3 regions of the Thauera sp. GDN1 genome follow, and region 3 is predicted to be linked to each of the others. Evidence: predicted binding sites of a transcription regulator. Region 3 holds the regulator's gene; each other region holds the start of a gene.
What was found. Region 3 encodes sigma-54, which starts transcription at its own class of promoters, with help from an activator protein. Its sites were predicted from a motif close to TGGCACGCTTNCTGCTNA; they were not measured.
Positions count from the first base shown of each region.

Region 1 (3,274 bases), 650 kb from region 3:
ACCGCCTCCCGGCTGCCGGTTCGCAGCCTGCTGTGCACCAGCGTCGCCGCGGCGCTCGCGATCGCCGCCGCACCCGCGCAGGCGATCAGCTTTTCCCAGGGCGATGCCACGCTCGACATCAACGGCACCGTCAACGGCTTCTACTCGCATCGCACGGAAGAGCGTGGCAGCACGAAGACCACCGACTCCGCGCTGACCAACGGCCTGCTGCCGGGCTGGATCAACTTCGTGTTCACGACCAAGGTCGAGGGCCTCGACATCAAGGCCCACGTCGGCTTCGCCCCCGGCATCAACGACAAGTCGGACGTGGTCGGCCTGCCGAGCGATCCGAGCTGTGGTGGTTCGACCGGCTGCGACAGCCCCTTCACCCAGATCGACACCCGCAACCTCTACTTCCAGTTCGGCAAGCAGGAGTGGGGCACGGTCAAGCTCGGCCGCGACATCGGCCTGTTCGGGCAGAAGATCATCCTGGCCGACATGACGCTCCTCGGCCTCGGCGGAAACAGCTACGCCTCGACGCCGTTCAACACCACCTTCGGCATGATCGGCCACGGCTACATGTACACCGGCTTCCAGCCCCAGATCACCTACACCACGCCGGCGCTCGGCGGCTTCTCGGCCTCGGCGGGCATCTTCGACCCCAACAAGTTCGCCGGCGACGAGACCAAGAACCCCGGCTTCCAGGCCATGGCCAACTACGACTGGGAGGCCGGCTCGGCCAAGGGCTCGCTGTGGGCGGGCGGGATCCACCAGCGCACCAGCGGCGCCGGCAGCTTCAACGCCACCGGCTTCGAGCTCGGCGCCAAGGTCGGCATCGGCGCCTTCGAGGCGGTGGCCTACGGCTTCGACGCCAGCGGGCTGGGCCTGTCGACGGTCGGCGCGCTGTTCTACTCGCCCTTCGGCAAGAACGACGGCAAGGGCTACTTCGTGCAGGGCACCTATACGGTCGGCAAGACCAAGTTCGGCCTCAACTACGGCGAGAACCGCGACCGCGGCGGCCTGCTCACCGACACCAACAAGTTCCGCTCGGCGACCGCCGGCGTCTATCACAGCCTGAACAAGTACATCACCCTGGTCGGCGAGTACAACCAGGAGAAGGGCGAGGGCGCCGACCTGTTCCCCGGCGACCTCGAGACGCGGACGATTTCCGTCGGCGGCATCCTGTTCTTCTGAGCCCCTGCCCGGGTTGCTCCATAAATCCCCTGAGTTATGGAGCGACTGGAGCAGCCCGGGCAGTTCAGACCCTGTTCCATGAACGTCGCGGGTACCTGATGACCCGCTCGAGTGGCGGAAAAACAAGGACTTTCAAAGCTGGCACGGGGCCTGCTGAGGGAAGTCCGTGGCGACCCGCCCGCACACCGTAAAGATCGAGGAGACGACACCATGCTGTATGCACTGCCCGGCCAGGCCGATGCCAAGGTCCAGTTCAAGACCCGCTACGACAACTTCATCGGCGGCAAGTGGGTGGCCCCCGTCAAGGGGCAGTATTTCGACGTGATCACGCCGATCACCGGCTGCAAGTACACCCAGGCCGCACGCTCCACCGCCGAGGACATCGAGCTCGCGCTGGACGCCGCGCACGCCGCCTTCCCCAAGTGGGGCAAGGCCGACGCCACCACCCGTTCCAATGTCCTGCTCAAGATCGCCGACCGCCTCGAGGCCAACCTCGAGCTGCTCGCCTACGCCGAGACCGTCGATAACGGCAAGCCGATCCGCGAGACGCTCAACGCCGACATCCCGCTCGCCGTCGACCACTTCCGCTACTTCGCCGGCTGCCTGCGCTCGCAGGAAGGCGGCATCTCGGAAATCGACGAGAACACCATGGCCTACCACATCCACGAGCCGCTGGGCGTGGTCGGCCAGATCATCCCGTGGAACTTCCCGATCCTGATGGCCGCCTGGAAGCTGGCGCCTGCGCTGGGCGCGGGCAACTGCGTGGTGCTCAAGCCGGCCGAGTCGACCCCGATCTCGATCCTGGTGCTGATGGAGCTGATCGCCGACCTGCTGCCGCCGGGCGTGCTCAACATCGTCAACGGCTACGGCCGCGAGGCCGGGATGCCGCTCGCCACCAGCAAGCGCATCGCCAAGATCGCCTTCACCGGCTCCACCTCGACCGGCCGCGTGATCGCCCAGGCCGCCGCCAACAACCTGATCCCGGCCACGCTGGAGCTGGGCGGCAAGTCGCCCAACATCTTCTTCGCCGACGTCATGGACAAGGACGACGCCTTTCTCGACAAGGCGATCGAGGGCCTGGTGCTGTTCGCCTTCAACCAGGGCGAGGTGTGCACCTGCCCGAGCCGCGCGCTGATCCAGGAGTCGATCTACGACCGCTTCATGGAGCGCGCACTCGAGCGCGTGGCCGCGATCAAGCAGGGCAGCCCGCTCGACACCGACACCATGATGGGCGCGCAGGCCTCTTCTGAACAGATGAGCAAGATCCAGTCCTACCTGCAGCTGGGCAAGGAAGAGGGTGCCCAGGTGCTGATCGGCGGTGCGCGCGCCCAGCTCGGCGGCGACCTGGCCGACGGCTACTACATACAGCCGACGCTGTTCAAGGGCCACAACAAGATGCGCATCTTCCAGGAGGAGATCTTCGGGCCGGTGCTCGCGGTGACGACCTTCAAGGACGAGGCCGAGGCCCTGTCGATCGCCAACGACACCCTGTACGGCCTGGGCGCCGGCGTGTGGAGCCGCAACGGCAACGTCGCCTACCGCATGGGCCGCGCCATCCAGGCCGGTCGCGTGTGGACCAACTGCTACCACGCCTACCCGGCGCACGCGGCCTTCGGCGGCTACAAGGAGTCGGGCATCGGCCGCGAGACGCACAAGGTCATGCTCGACCACTACCAGCAGACCAAGAACCTGCTGGTGAGCTACAGCGAGAACAAGCTGGGCTTCTTCTGATCGACTTCCGTTCTCTCCCCACTCCCGATTGATCGGGGTACTTGCCGGGGGCGGGCGACCGCCCCCGTTTTTTTGAATTGCCGAGGAGACGAGCATGATCGAACGCGTGATCGCCACGGCGGCCGCCCTGGCCCTGATCGAACAGCTCAAGGCCGAGTACGGTCCGGCGCTGATGTTCCACCAGTCCGGTGGCTGCTGCGACAACAGCGCCGCCAACTGCTACCTGCCCACCGACCTGACCATCGGCCCCCACGACGTGCACCTCGGTGACATCGGCGGCGTGCCCTTCTACATCAGCGCCTCGCAGTACGAGTACTGGAAGCACACGCAGCTGATCATCGACGTCGTCGACGGCCACGGCGGCACCTTC
Region 1 covers NZ_CP097870.1:2,872,036-2,875,309, reverse strand. Annotated here, with positions in the region: gene CKCBHOJB_RS13210 (porin) at 1-1,173, shown strand, start outside; gene adh (aldehyde dehydrogenase) at 1,384-2,904, shown strand; gene CKCBHOJB_RS13200 (DUF779 domain-containing protein) at 2,999-3,274, shown strand, end outside.
Region 1: a site for sigma-54 is predicted at 1,313-1,330, ahead of adh (aldehyde dehydrogenase). Genes of this name have one in related genera too.

Region 2 (3,274 bases), 800 kb from region 3:
AGATGTAGGGCAGGTCTTCCTTCCTGACGCCGAGCAGGTCGATACGCTGGCCGCCGGTGACCTTGACCGTGGGCACCTGGTATTTCTCGGCGGCATCGGCGATCGCACGCAGCTCGGAAGGCGTGGTCAGCCCGCCCCACATCCGCGGCACCACCGAGTAGGTGCCATCCTTCTGGATGTTGGCGTGGGCGCGCTCGTTGATGAAGCGCGACTGCGGGTCGTCCCTGGCCTCGTGCGGCCACGACGAGATCAGGTAGTAGTTGATCGCCGGCCGGCACTTGTCGCAGCCGTCGGGCGTGCGCCAGCCCAGGGTCTCGAACACCGCCTGCTTGCCGGTGAGGTGGTGCTTGAAGATCGCCTCGCGCACCACCTTGTGCGAATGCTCGGTACACGCGCACACCGGCTTGTCGCTGGCGCTCACCGCCTGGTAGGCGCCGCCGACGGTGGAGGCGAGGATCTGCTCGACCAGGCCGGTGCAGGAGCCGCAGGAGGAGGCCGCCTTGGTGTGCTTCTTGACCTCGTCGAGGGTGAACAGCCCCTGCTCCTTGATCGCCTTGACGATGCTGCCCTTGCACACCCCGTTGCAGCCGCACACCTCGGCGCTGTCGGGCATGCTGGCGGCGCGGTTCTCGCCCTTGTGGCCGGCGTCGCCCAGCTTGTTCTGGCCGAACATCAGGTGGTCGCGGATCTCGGCGACGCTCTGGCGGTCCTTCATGAGCTGGAAGTACCAGGCGCCGTCGGCGGTGTCGCCGTACAGCACCGAGCCGACGATGCGGTCGTCCTTGAGCACCACGCGCTTGTACACCCCGCCCTGCCTGTCGTGCAGCACGATCTCCTCGGTGCCCGGACCGCCGCCGAAGTCGCCCGCCGAGAACACGTCGATGCCGGTGACCTTGAGCTTGGTCGAGGTCACCGAGCCCTCGTAGCGCCCGATGCCGAAGTTGGCGAGATGGTTGGCGCACACCTTGCCCTGCTCGAACAGCGGCGCGACGAGGCCGTAGGCGACGCCGCGGTGGGCCACGCACTCGCCCACCGCGTAGATGCGCGGGTCGGTCACCGTCTGCAGGGTGTCGGACACATGGATGCCGCGCACCCGGCCGCTGCCGCAATACAGCCCGGCGGACTCGGCGAGCGCATAGTTGGGCCGGATGCCGGCGGCGACCACCACCAGGTCGGCGGGGATCTCCATGCCGTCCTTGAAGCGCACCGCGCCGACACGCTCGGCCATTTCACCGTGGGCATTGCGCGCCGGCAGCAGCGCCTCGGTGTGGCGCGCGAGCAGGAACTTCATGCCCCTGGCCTCGAGCGAGGCCTGCAGCATGTCGGCCGCGGCCTTGTCGAGCTGGCGCTCCATGATCCAGTCGCCGATATGCACCACGGTGACGTCCATGCCGCGCAGCATCAGGCCGTTGGCGGCCTCCAGGCCGAGCAGGCCGGCGCCGACCACCACCGCGTGGCGGTACCTGCCGGCGGCCTCGATCATCGCCTCGGTGTCGGCGATGTCGCGGTAGCCGAGCACGCCGGGCAGGTCGTTGCCGGGGATGGGCGGGATGAAGGGCGTGGAGCCGGTGGCGAGCAGCAGGCGGTCGTAGTCGGCCGCGGTGAGGCTGCCGTCGGCGGCCTCGGCGATCACCTTGCGCTTGACGCGGTCGATCTTCGTTACCTTGCTGCCGGCGTGCAGCGTGATGCCGTTGTCGCGGTACCAGTCGAGATCGTTGAGCATGATCTCGGGCAGGCTCATCTCGCCCGCCAGCACCGGCGACAGCAGGATGCGGTTGTAGTTGCCGTGCGGCTCGGCGCCGAACACGGTGATGTCGTACAGGTCGGGGGCGAGCTTGAGCAGCTCCTCGATCGTGCGCACGCCGGCCATGCCGTTGCCGACGAGTACGAGTTTCATCTTCTTCATGGTCTTGCTCCTCGGGAACACCGCTACCGAAAACGATTCTTCAGGCCCTCATCCCCGCTCCTGCCGCCCTCGCGGGCGATGCCGGAAAGACGAACGGCGCCCACTGCGCCGGACGCGCCGCAAGCGCGCGCCGTGCAGATGGACGCCGTTGTCCTCGCCCGCGGATTCTGCGGGGCCGATGTCGATGCCTGCCGGACCGCCTTTGGTCCGGACTCGATCGCAGTAATGCATCAAGCGTGCCAGGTACCGGGAATCCCCGGCGCCACAAGGCCGTGCGGGTGTCAGTGCCGTTCCGCGCGGTGGCGGCGCCGTGCGCGCATGCACTGCTGCAGTGCAGTATCGGGACGCGCTGCACCAGCGGCGTGCGGACGGCGCCCGGCGCGACTCCCGCGGCGCGCGTTCAGCCGTGCGGCGGCAGGAAGGCTTCCATCGCCAGCGCGGCCTGCGCCACCTCCACCAGCCGCCGGCCCTGGTTCATCGCGGTCTGCCGCAGCAGGCGGTGGGCCTCGTCCTCGCTCAGCCCCTGGTGGCGCATCAGCACGCCCTTGGCGCGCTCGACCAGCTTGCGTTCGTCGAGGGTCGCGCGCACCGCGGCGAGCTCGTCGCCGATCGCCTGCAGCCGGCACGACTGCGCGTGCAGCAGGTCGACGATCGAGCGCGTGAGCTGGGGGCCGAGCGGGCCGGCTGCACTCGCCGGCGCGTCGGCCTGCGCGGACGTGGGGGTGCCCTCCAGCGCCGTGGCGGGCAGCGCGGCGCCGGGGAGCGCGACCGTGTCGGCAAGCCCGGAGAGCGCCTGCATCAGGCTCTGCGGGTCGTCGGGATCGCGCCGCAGCGCGGCGATGCGCGCAGCACAGGCCGCGCGCAGCCCGCCGGCGAGCGCGGCCTCCAGCTCGCGGATGCGGTCCAGGCGCTGCGAGCAGCAGGCGAACCAGGTCTCGGCCAGCGCCGGCACAAACGCGGTGCCCGGCCCCGCGGCGAGCAGCTTGCGGCGCAGGCGCTCGAGCTCGGCCAGCGGCATCGCGGCCTGCGCCGCGGACCAGGCGGCGAGCGTGTCCGGCGGGCAGAAGGCGGCGAAGCGCTGGAAGCAGGCCTCCTGCGCCTCGATCAGGTGCAGCAGGGCGTGCTCGCCCGCCGGCCCGGGCGCACCGGCGGCGAACGCGGCCGCCCCCGCGGCGCGCTCCTGGCCGGCCAGCTCCTTGCCCTGCATCAGGTTGAACAGCGCCACCAGCAGGCGCGACACCGCCGGGTCGGTCGCGATGTCGGCGGCCTCGAAGACCAGGGCCAGCAGCGCGGCGATCGCGTGCGTGAAGCGCCGCGTCGCCGCCTCGGCGCTGCAGCCCCGGGTCGCGATCTCCGCGCGCAGCGCCA
Region 2 covers NZ_CP097870.1:457,205-460,478, forward strand. Annotated here, with positions in the region: gene nirB (nitrite reductase large subunit NirB) at 1-1,906, opposite strand, end outside; gene CKCBHOJB_RS02020 (nitrate regulatory protein) at 2,307-3,274, opposite strand, start outside.
Region 2: a site for sigma-54 is predicted at 2,131-2,148, ahead of nirB (nitrite reductase large subunit NirB). Genes of this name have one in related genera too.

Region 3 (3,274 bases):
GTTGGACAGTGGCAGGAGTTGGGATATGAGGCTCATTCGCTGGTGGGCTCGCGCTGCGCCCCTTGTGCCGATGCCACGCAGTGTGGGCAGCCGGTCCGGGGCGCGTGGCAGTCGCGTCGTGAAAACGCGCGCATTATAACCACACCCCGGACACGGGGCTGTAACGAAGGCGTCAGGCTTCCGGTTCCTGGTGCTTGAGCGTCTCGTGGTTGTGGTCCGACTGCTTCTGCTTGTACTTCTGGACCTGGCGGTCGAGCTTGTCGGTCATGGCGTCGATGGCCGCGTAGAGGTCGGCATCGTCGCTCTCGACGAAGATGTCCTTGCCACGCACGTGCAGGGTGACTTCGGCCTTCTGCTTGAGCTTTTCGACCGACAGGATCACGCCGACGCTGGTGACGTTGTCGAAGTGGCGGATGACGCGGTCGAGCTTGGAAGTCACGTAGTCGCGGATGGCGGGGGTGACTTCGACGTGACGCCCGGTGATGTTCAGGTTCATGGTAACTCCTGTTGTTGTCAGAGGGACTTGCGCAGACTGACCGGCGGGATATTGAGGGATTCGCGGTATTTGGCGATCGTTCGCCGCGCGACCACGATACCCTGCTGGCCCAGAATTTCTGCAATCTTGGCGTCGGACAGCGGCTTTTTGCTGTCTTCCGCATCCACCAGCTGGCGAATCAGCGCGCGAATCGCCGTCGAGGATGCCGCTCCACCGGTATCGGTGGCGACGTGACTGCCGAAGAAATACTTGAGTTCGAATACGCCGCGCGGGGTCGCCATGTACTTCTGCGTGGTGACGCGCGATACGGTGGATTCGTGCAGCTCGAGCTGGTCTGCGATCTCCCGGAGGGTGAGTGGCCGCATCGCCACGTCCCCATGATCGAAGAACTGCCGCTGCTGGTCAACGATGGCCTGAGACACGCGCAGGATGGTGTCGAAACGCTGCTGCACGTTGCGGATCAGCCAGCGCGCTTCCTGCAGCTGACCGCTCAGGCCGCCGCCCTGGGCACGGTTCTGCTGCAGCAGGCTGGCATAGAGGCGGTTGATGCGCAGGCGCGGCATCGCCTCCTGGTTGAGGCTCACGGTCCACCGCCCGCGCAGCTTGCGCACGACGACGTCGGGCAGCACGTAGCGCGTCTCGGCATTGGAGTAGCGCGAGCCCGGATGCGGGTCGAGGCTGCAGATCAGGGCCTGGGCGGCGCGCAGCTCGTCGTCGTCGCAGCCGGTGAGTTTCTTGAGCTTGGCGAAGTTGCGATCGGCGAGCAGCTCGAGGTGGCGGGTGACGATCTCGAGGGCGAGCGTGCGGATCGGGTCCGGCGGCAGGGCGCGCAGCTGCAGGGCCAGGCATTCCTGCGGGCTGCGGGCGCCGACGCCGATCGGCTCGAGGTTGTGCACGTGATGCAGCGCGATCGTCAGCTCGTCGAGGTCGACCTCGGATTCCGGGGGCAGCAGCTGCAGCAGCTCCTCGAGCGGCTGGTGCAGGTAGCCGTCGTCGTCCAGGGCCTCGATCACGAAGCGCACCAGCGCGCGGTCGCGATCGGAAAGCTGGGACAGGGCGACCTGCTGGTCGAGGTGCTCGCGCAGCGAGATGCCCGAAGCCTGCAGGTCCTGGTAGTCGACGTCGTCGTCGTCGCCCTCGCTGCGGCTCGAGGCGCCGGTGCCGACATTGGACCAGTCGATGCCCTCGTCCTCGCTGCTGCCTTCGCCGCCTTCGCGGCGCTCGCCCTCGCCGGCCGGCGGTTCGGCTGCGGCTTCCTGGGCCTGCTCGCGCTCGGGCGGGCTGCCCGCGGGCGGCGCGGGCGCGAAGTCCGAGCCGTCGCCGTCCTCGCGCTCGAGCATCGGGTTGTCGACGAGGATGCGCTCGATCTCCTGGTTCAGCTCGATCGTCGACAACTGCAGCAGCTTGATCGACTGCTGCAGCTGCGGCGTCAGCGTGAGGTGCTGGGAGAGCTTGAGCTGGAGGCTGGGCTTCATCGCGATTTTCGGTGCGCGCCCTCAGAGGCGGAAGTGTTCGCCGAGATAGACCTGGCGCACGCGCTCGTTCTCGATGATCTCGCCGGGCTGGCCGCTGGCCAGCACGCGGCCCTCGCTGATGATGTAGGCGCGGTCGCAGATGCCGAGCGTCTCGCGCACGTTGTGGTCGGTGATCAGCACGCCGATGCCGCGTTCCTTCAGGAAGCGGATGATCTTCTGGATGTCGATCACCGCGATCGGGTCGACACCGGCGAAGGGTTCGTCGAGCAGGATCAGGCGCGGATCGGTGGCCAGCGCGCGGGCGATCTCGCAGCGCCGGCGCTCGCCGCCCGACAGCGAGATGGCGGTGTTGTTGCGCAGGTGGTGGATGCCGAGCTCGTGCAGCAGCTCGTCCAGGCGCTCGCCGACCTGGCGCTTGTCGAGGCCCTGCAGCTCGAGCACGGCCTGGATGTTCTCGGCCACGGTGAGCTTGCGGAACACGCTCATTTCCTGCGGCAGGTAGGACAGGCCCAGGCGCGCGCGGGCGTGGATCGGCAGGTGGGTCAGGTCCTTGCCGTCGAGGCCGATCTGGCCGCCGTCGGCACGCACCAGGCCGACGATCATGTAGAAGCAGGTGGTCTTGCCGGCGCCATTGGGGCCGAGCAGGCCGACGACCTCGCCCGAGCCCACCTCGAAGCCGACGTCGTGCACCACGGTGCGCGCCTTGTAGCGTTTTTGGAGGCCGGCGACCTTAAGCAGACTCATCGTAGGGCTCTTTCAGCAGCTTGCGGATCAGGTCGGGCGCGAAGCCGCGGGTTTGCAGGAAGCGCGCCTGGCGCGCCCATTCGCGGGCATCGGCCGGCGGCGTGGAAAAACGGCCGCGCAGCACGGCACGGGCGCGCTCCGCTTCCGATTCTACGCACTCGGTGGCGAGAGCCTCGTCGATCAGGTCACGGTCGATGCCGCGGCGGGCGAGTTCGCTGCGTAGGCGGCCGCTGCCGAAGCGCGCCGCCTTGCCGCGCACGAAGGCCTCGGCGTAGCGGCTGTCGGACTGCAGGCCGAGCTCGCCCATGCGTTCGATGACCGCCTCGATCTCCTCGGCGTCGCCATGGGCGGCGAGCTTCTTCGCCAGCTCGGCGCGCGAATGGTCGCGCCGGGCGAGATGGCGAAGGGCGCGTTCACGCAGGCTCGGTTCGCCCATGCTCGACGTCCGGCGCTCAGGCCTCGGCGGATGCCGGGGTGGTCGGCGCCGCAGCCGCCAGTTCGGGCAGGCCGACGGCGACGCGCACCTTGTTCTCGATCTCGCGCGCCAGCGCCGGGTTGT
Region 3 covers NZ_CP097870.1:3,523,855-3,527,128, reverse strand. Annotated here, with positions in the region: gene ptsN (PTS IIA-like nitrogen regulatory protein PtsN) at 1-36, opposite strand, end outside; gene raiA (ribosome-associated translation inhibitor RaiA) at 173-496, opposite strand; gene CKCBHOJB_RS16195 (RNA polymerase factor sigma-54) at 514-1,971, opposite strand; gene lptB (LPS export ABC transporter ATP-binding protein) at 1,993-2,715, opposite strand; gene recX (recombination regulator RecX) at 2,702-3,151, opposite strand; gene recA (recombinase RecA) at 3,168-3,274, opposite strand, start outside.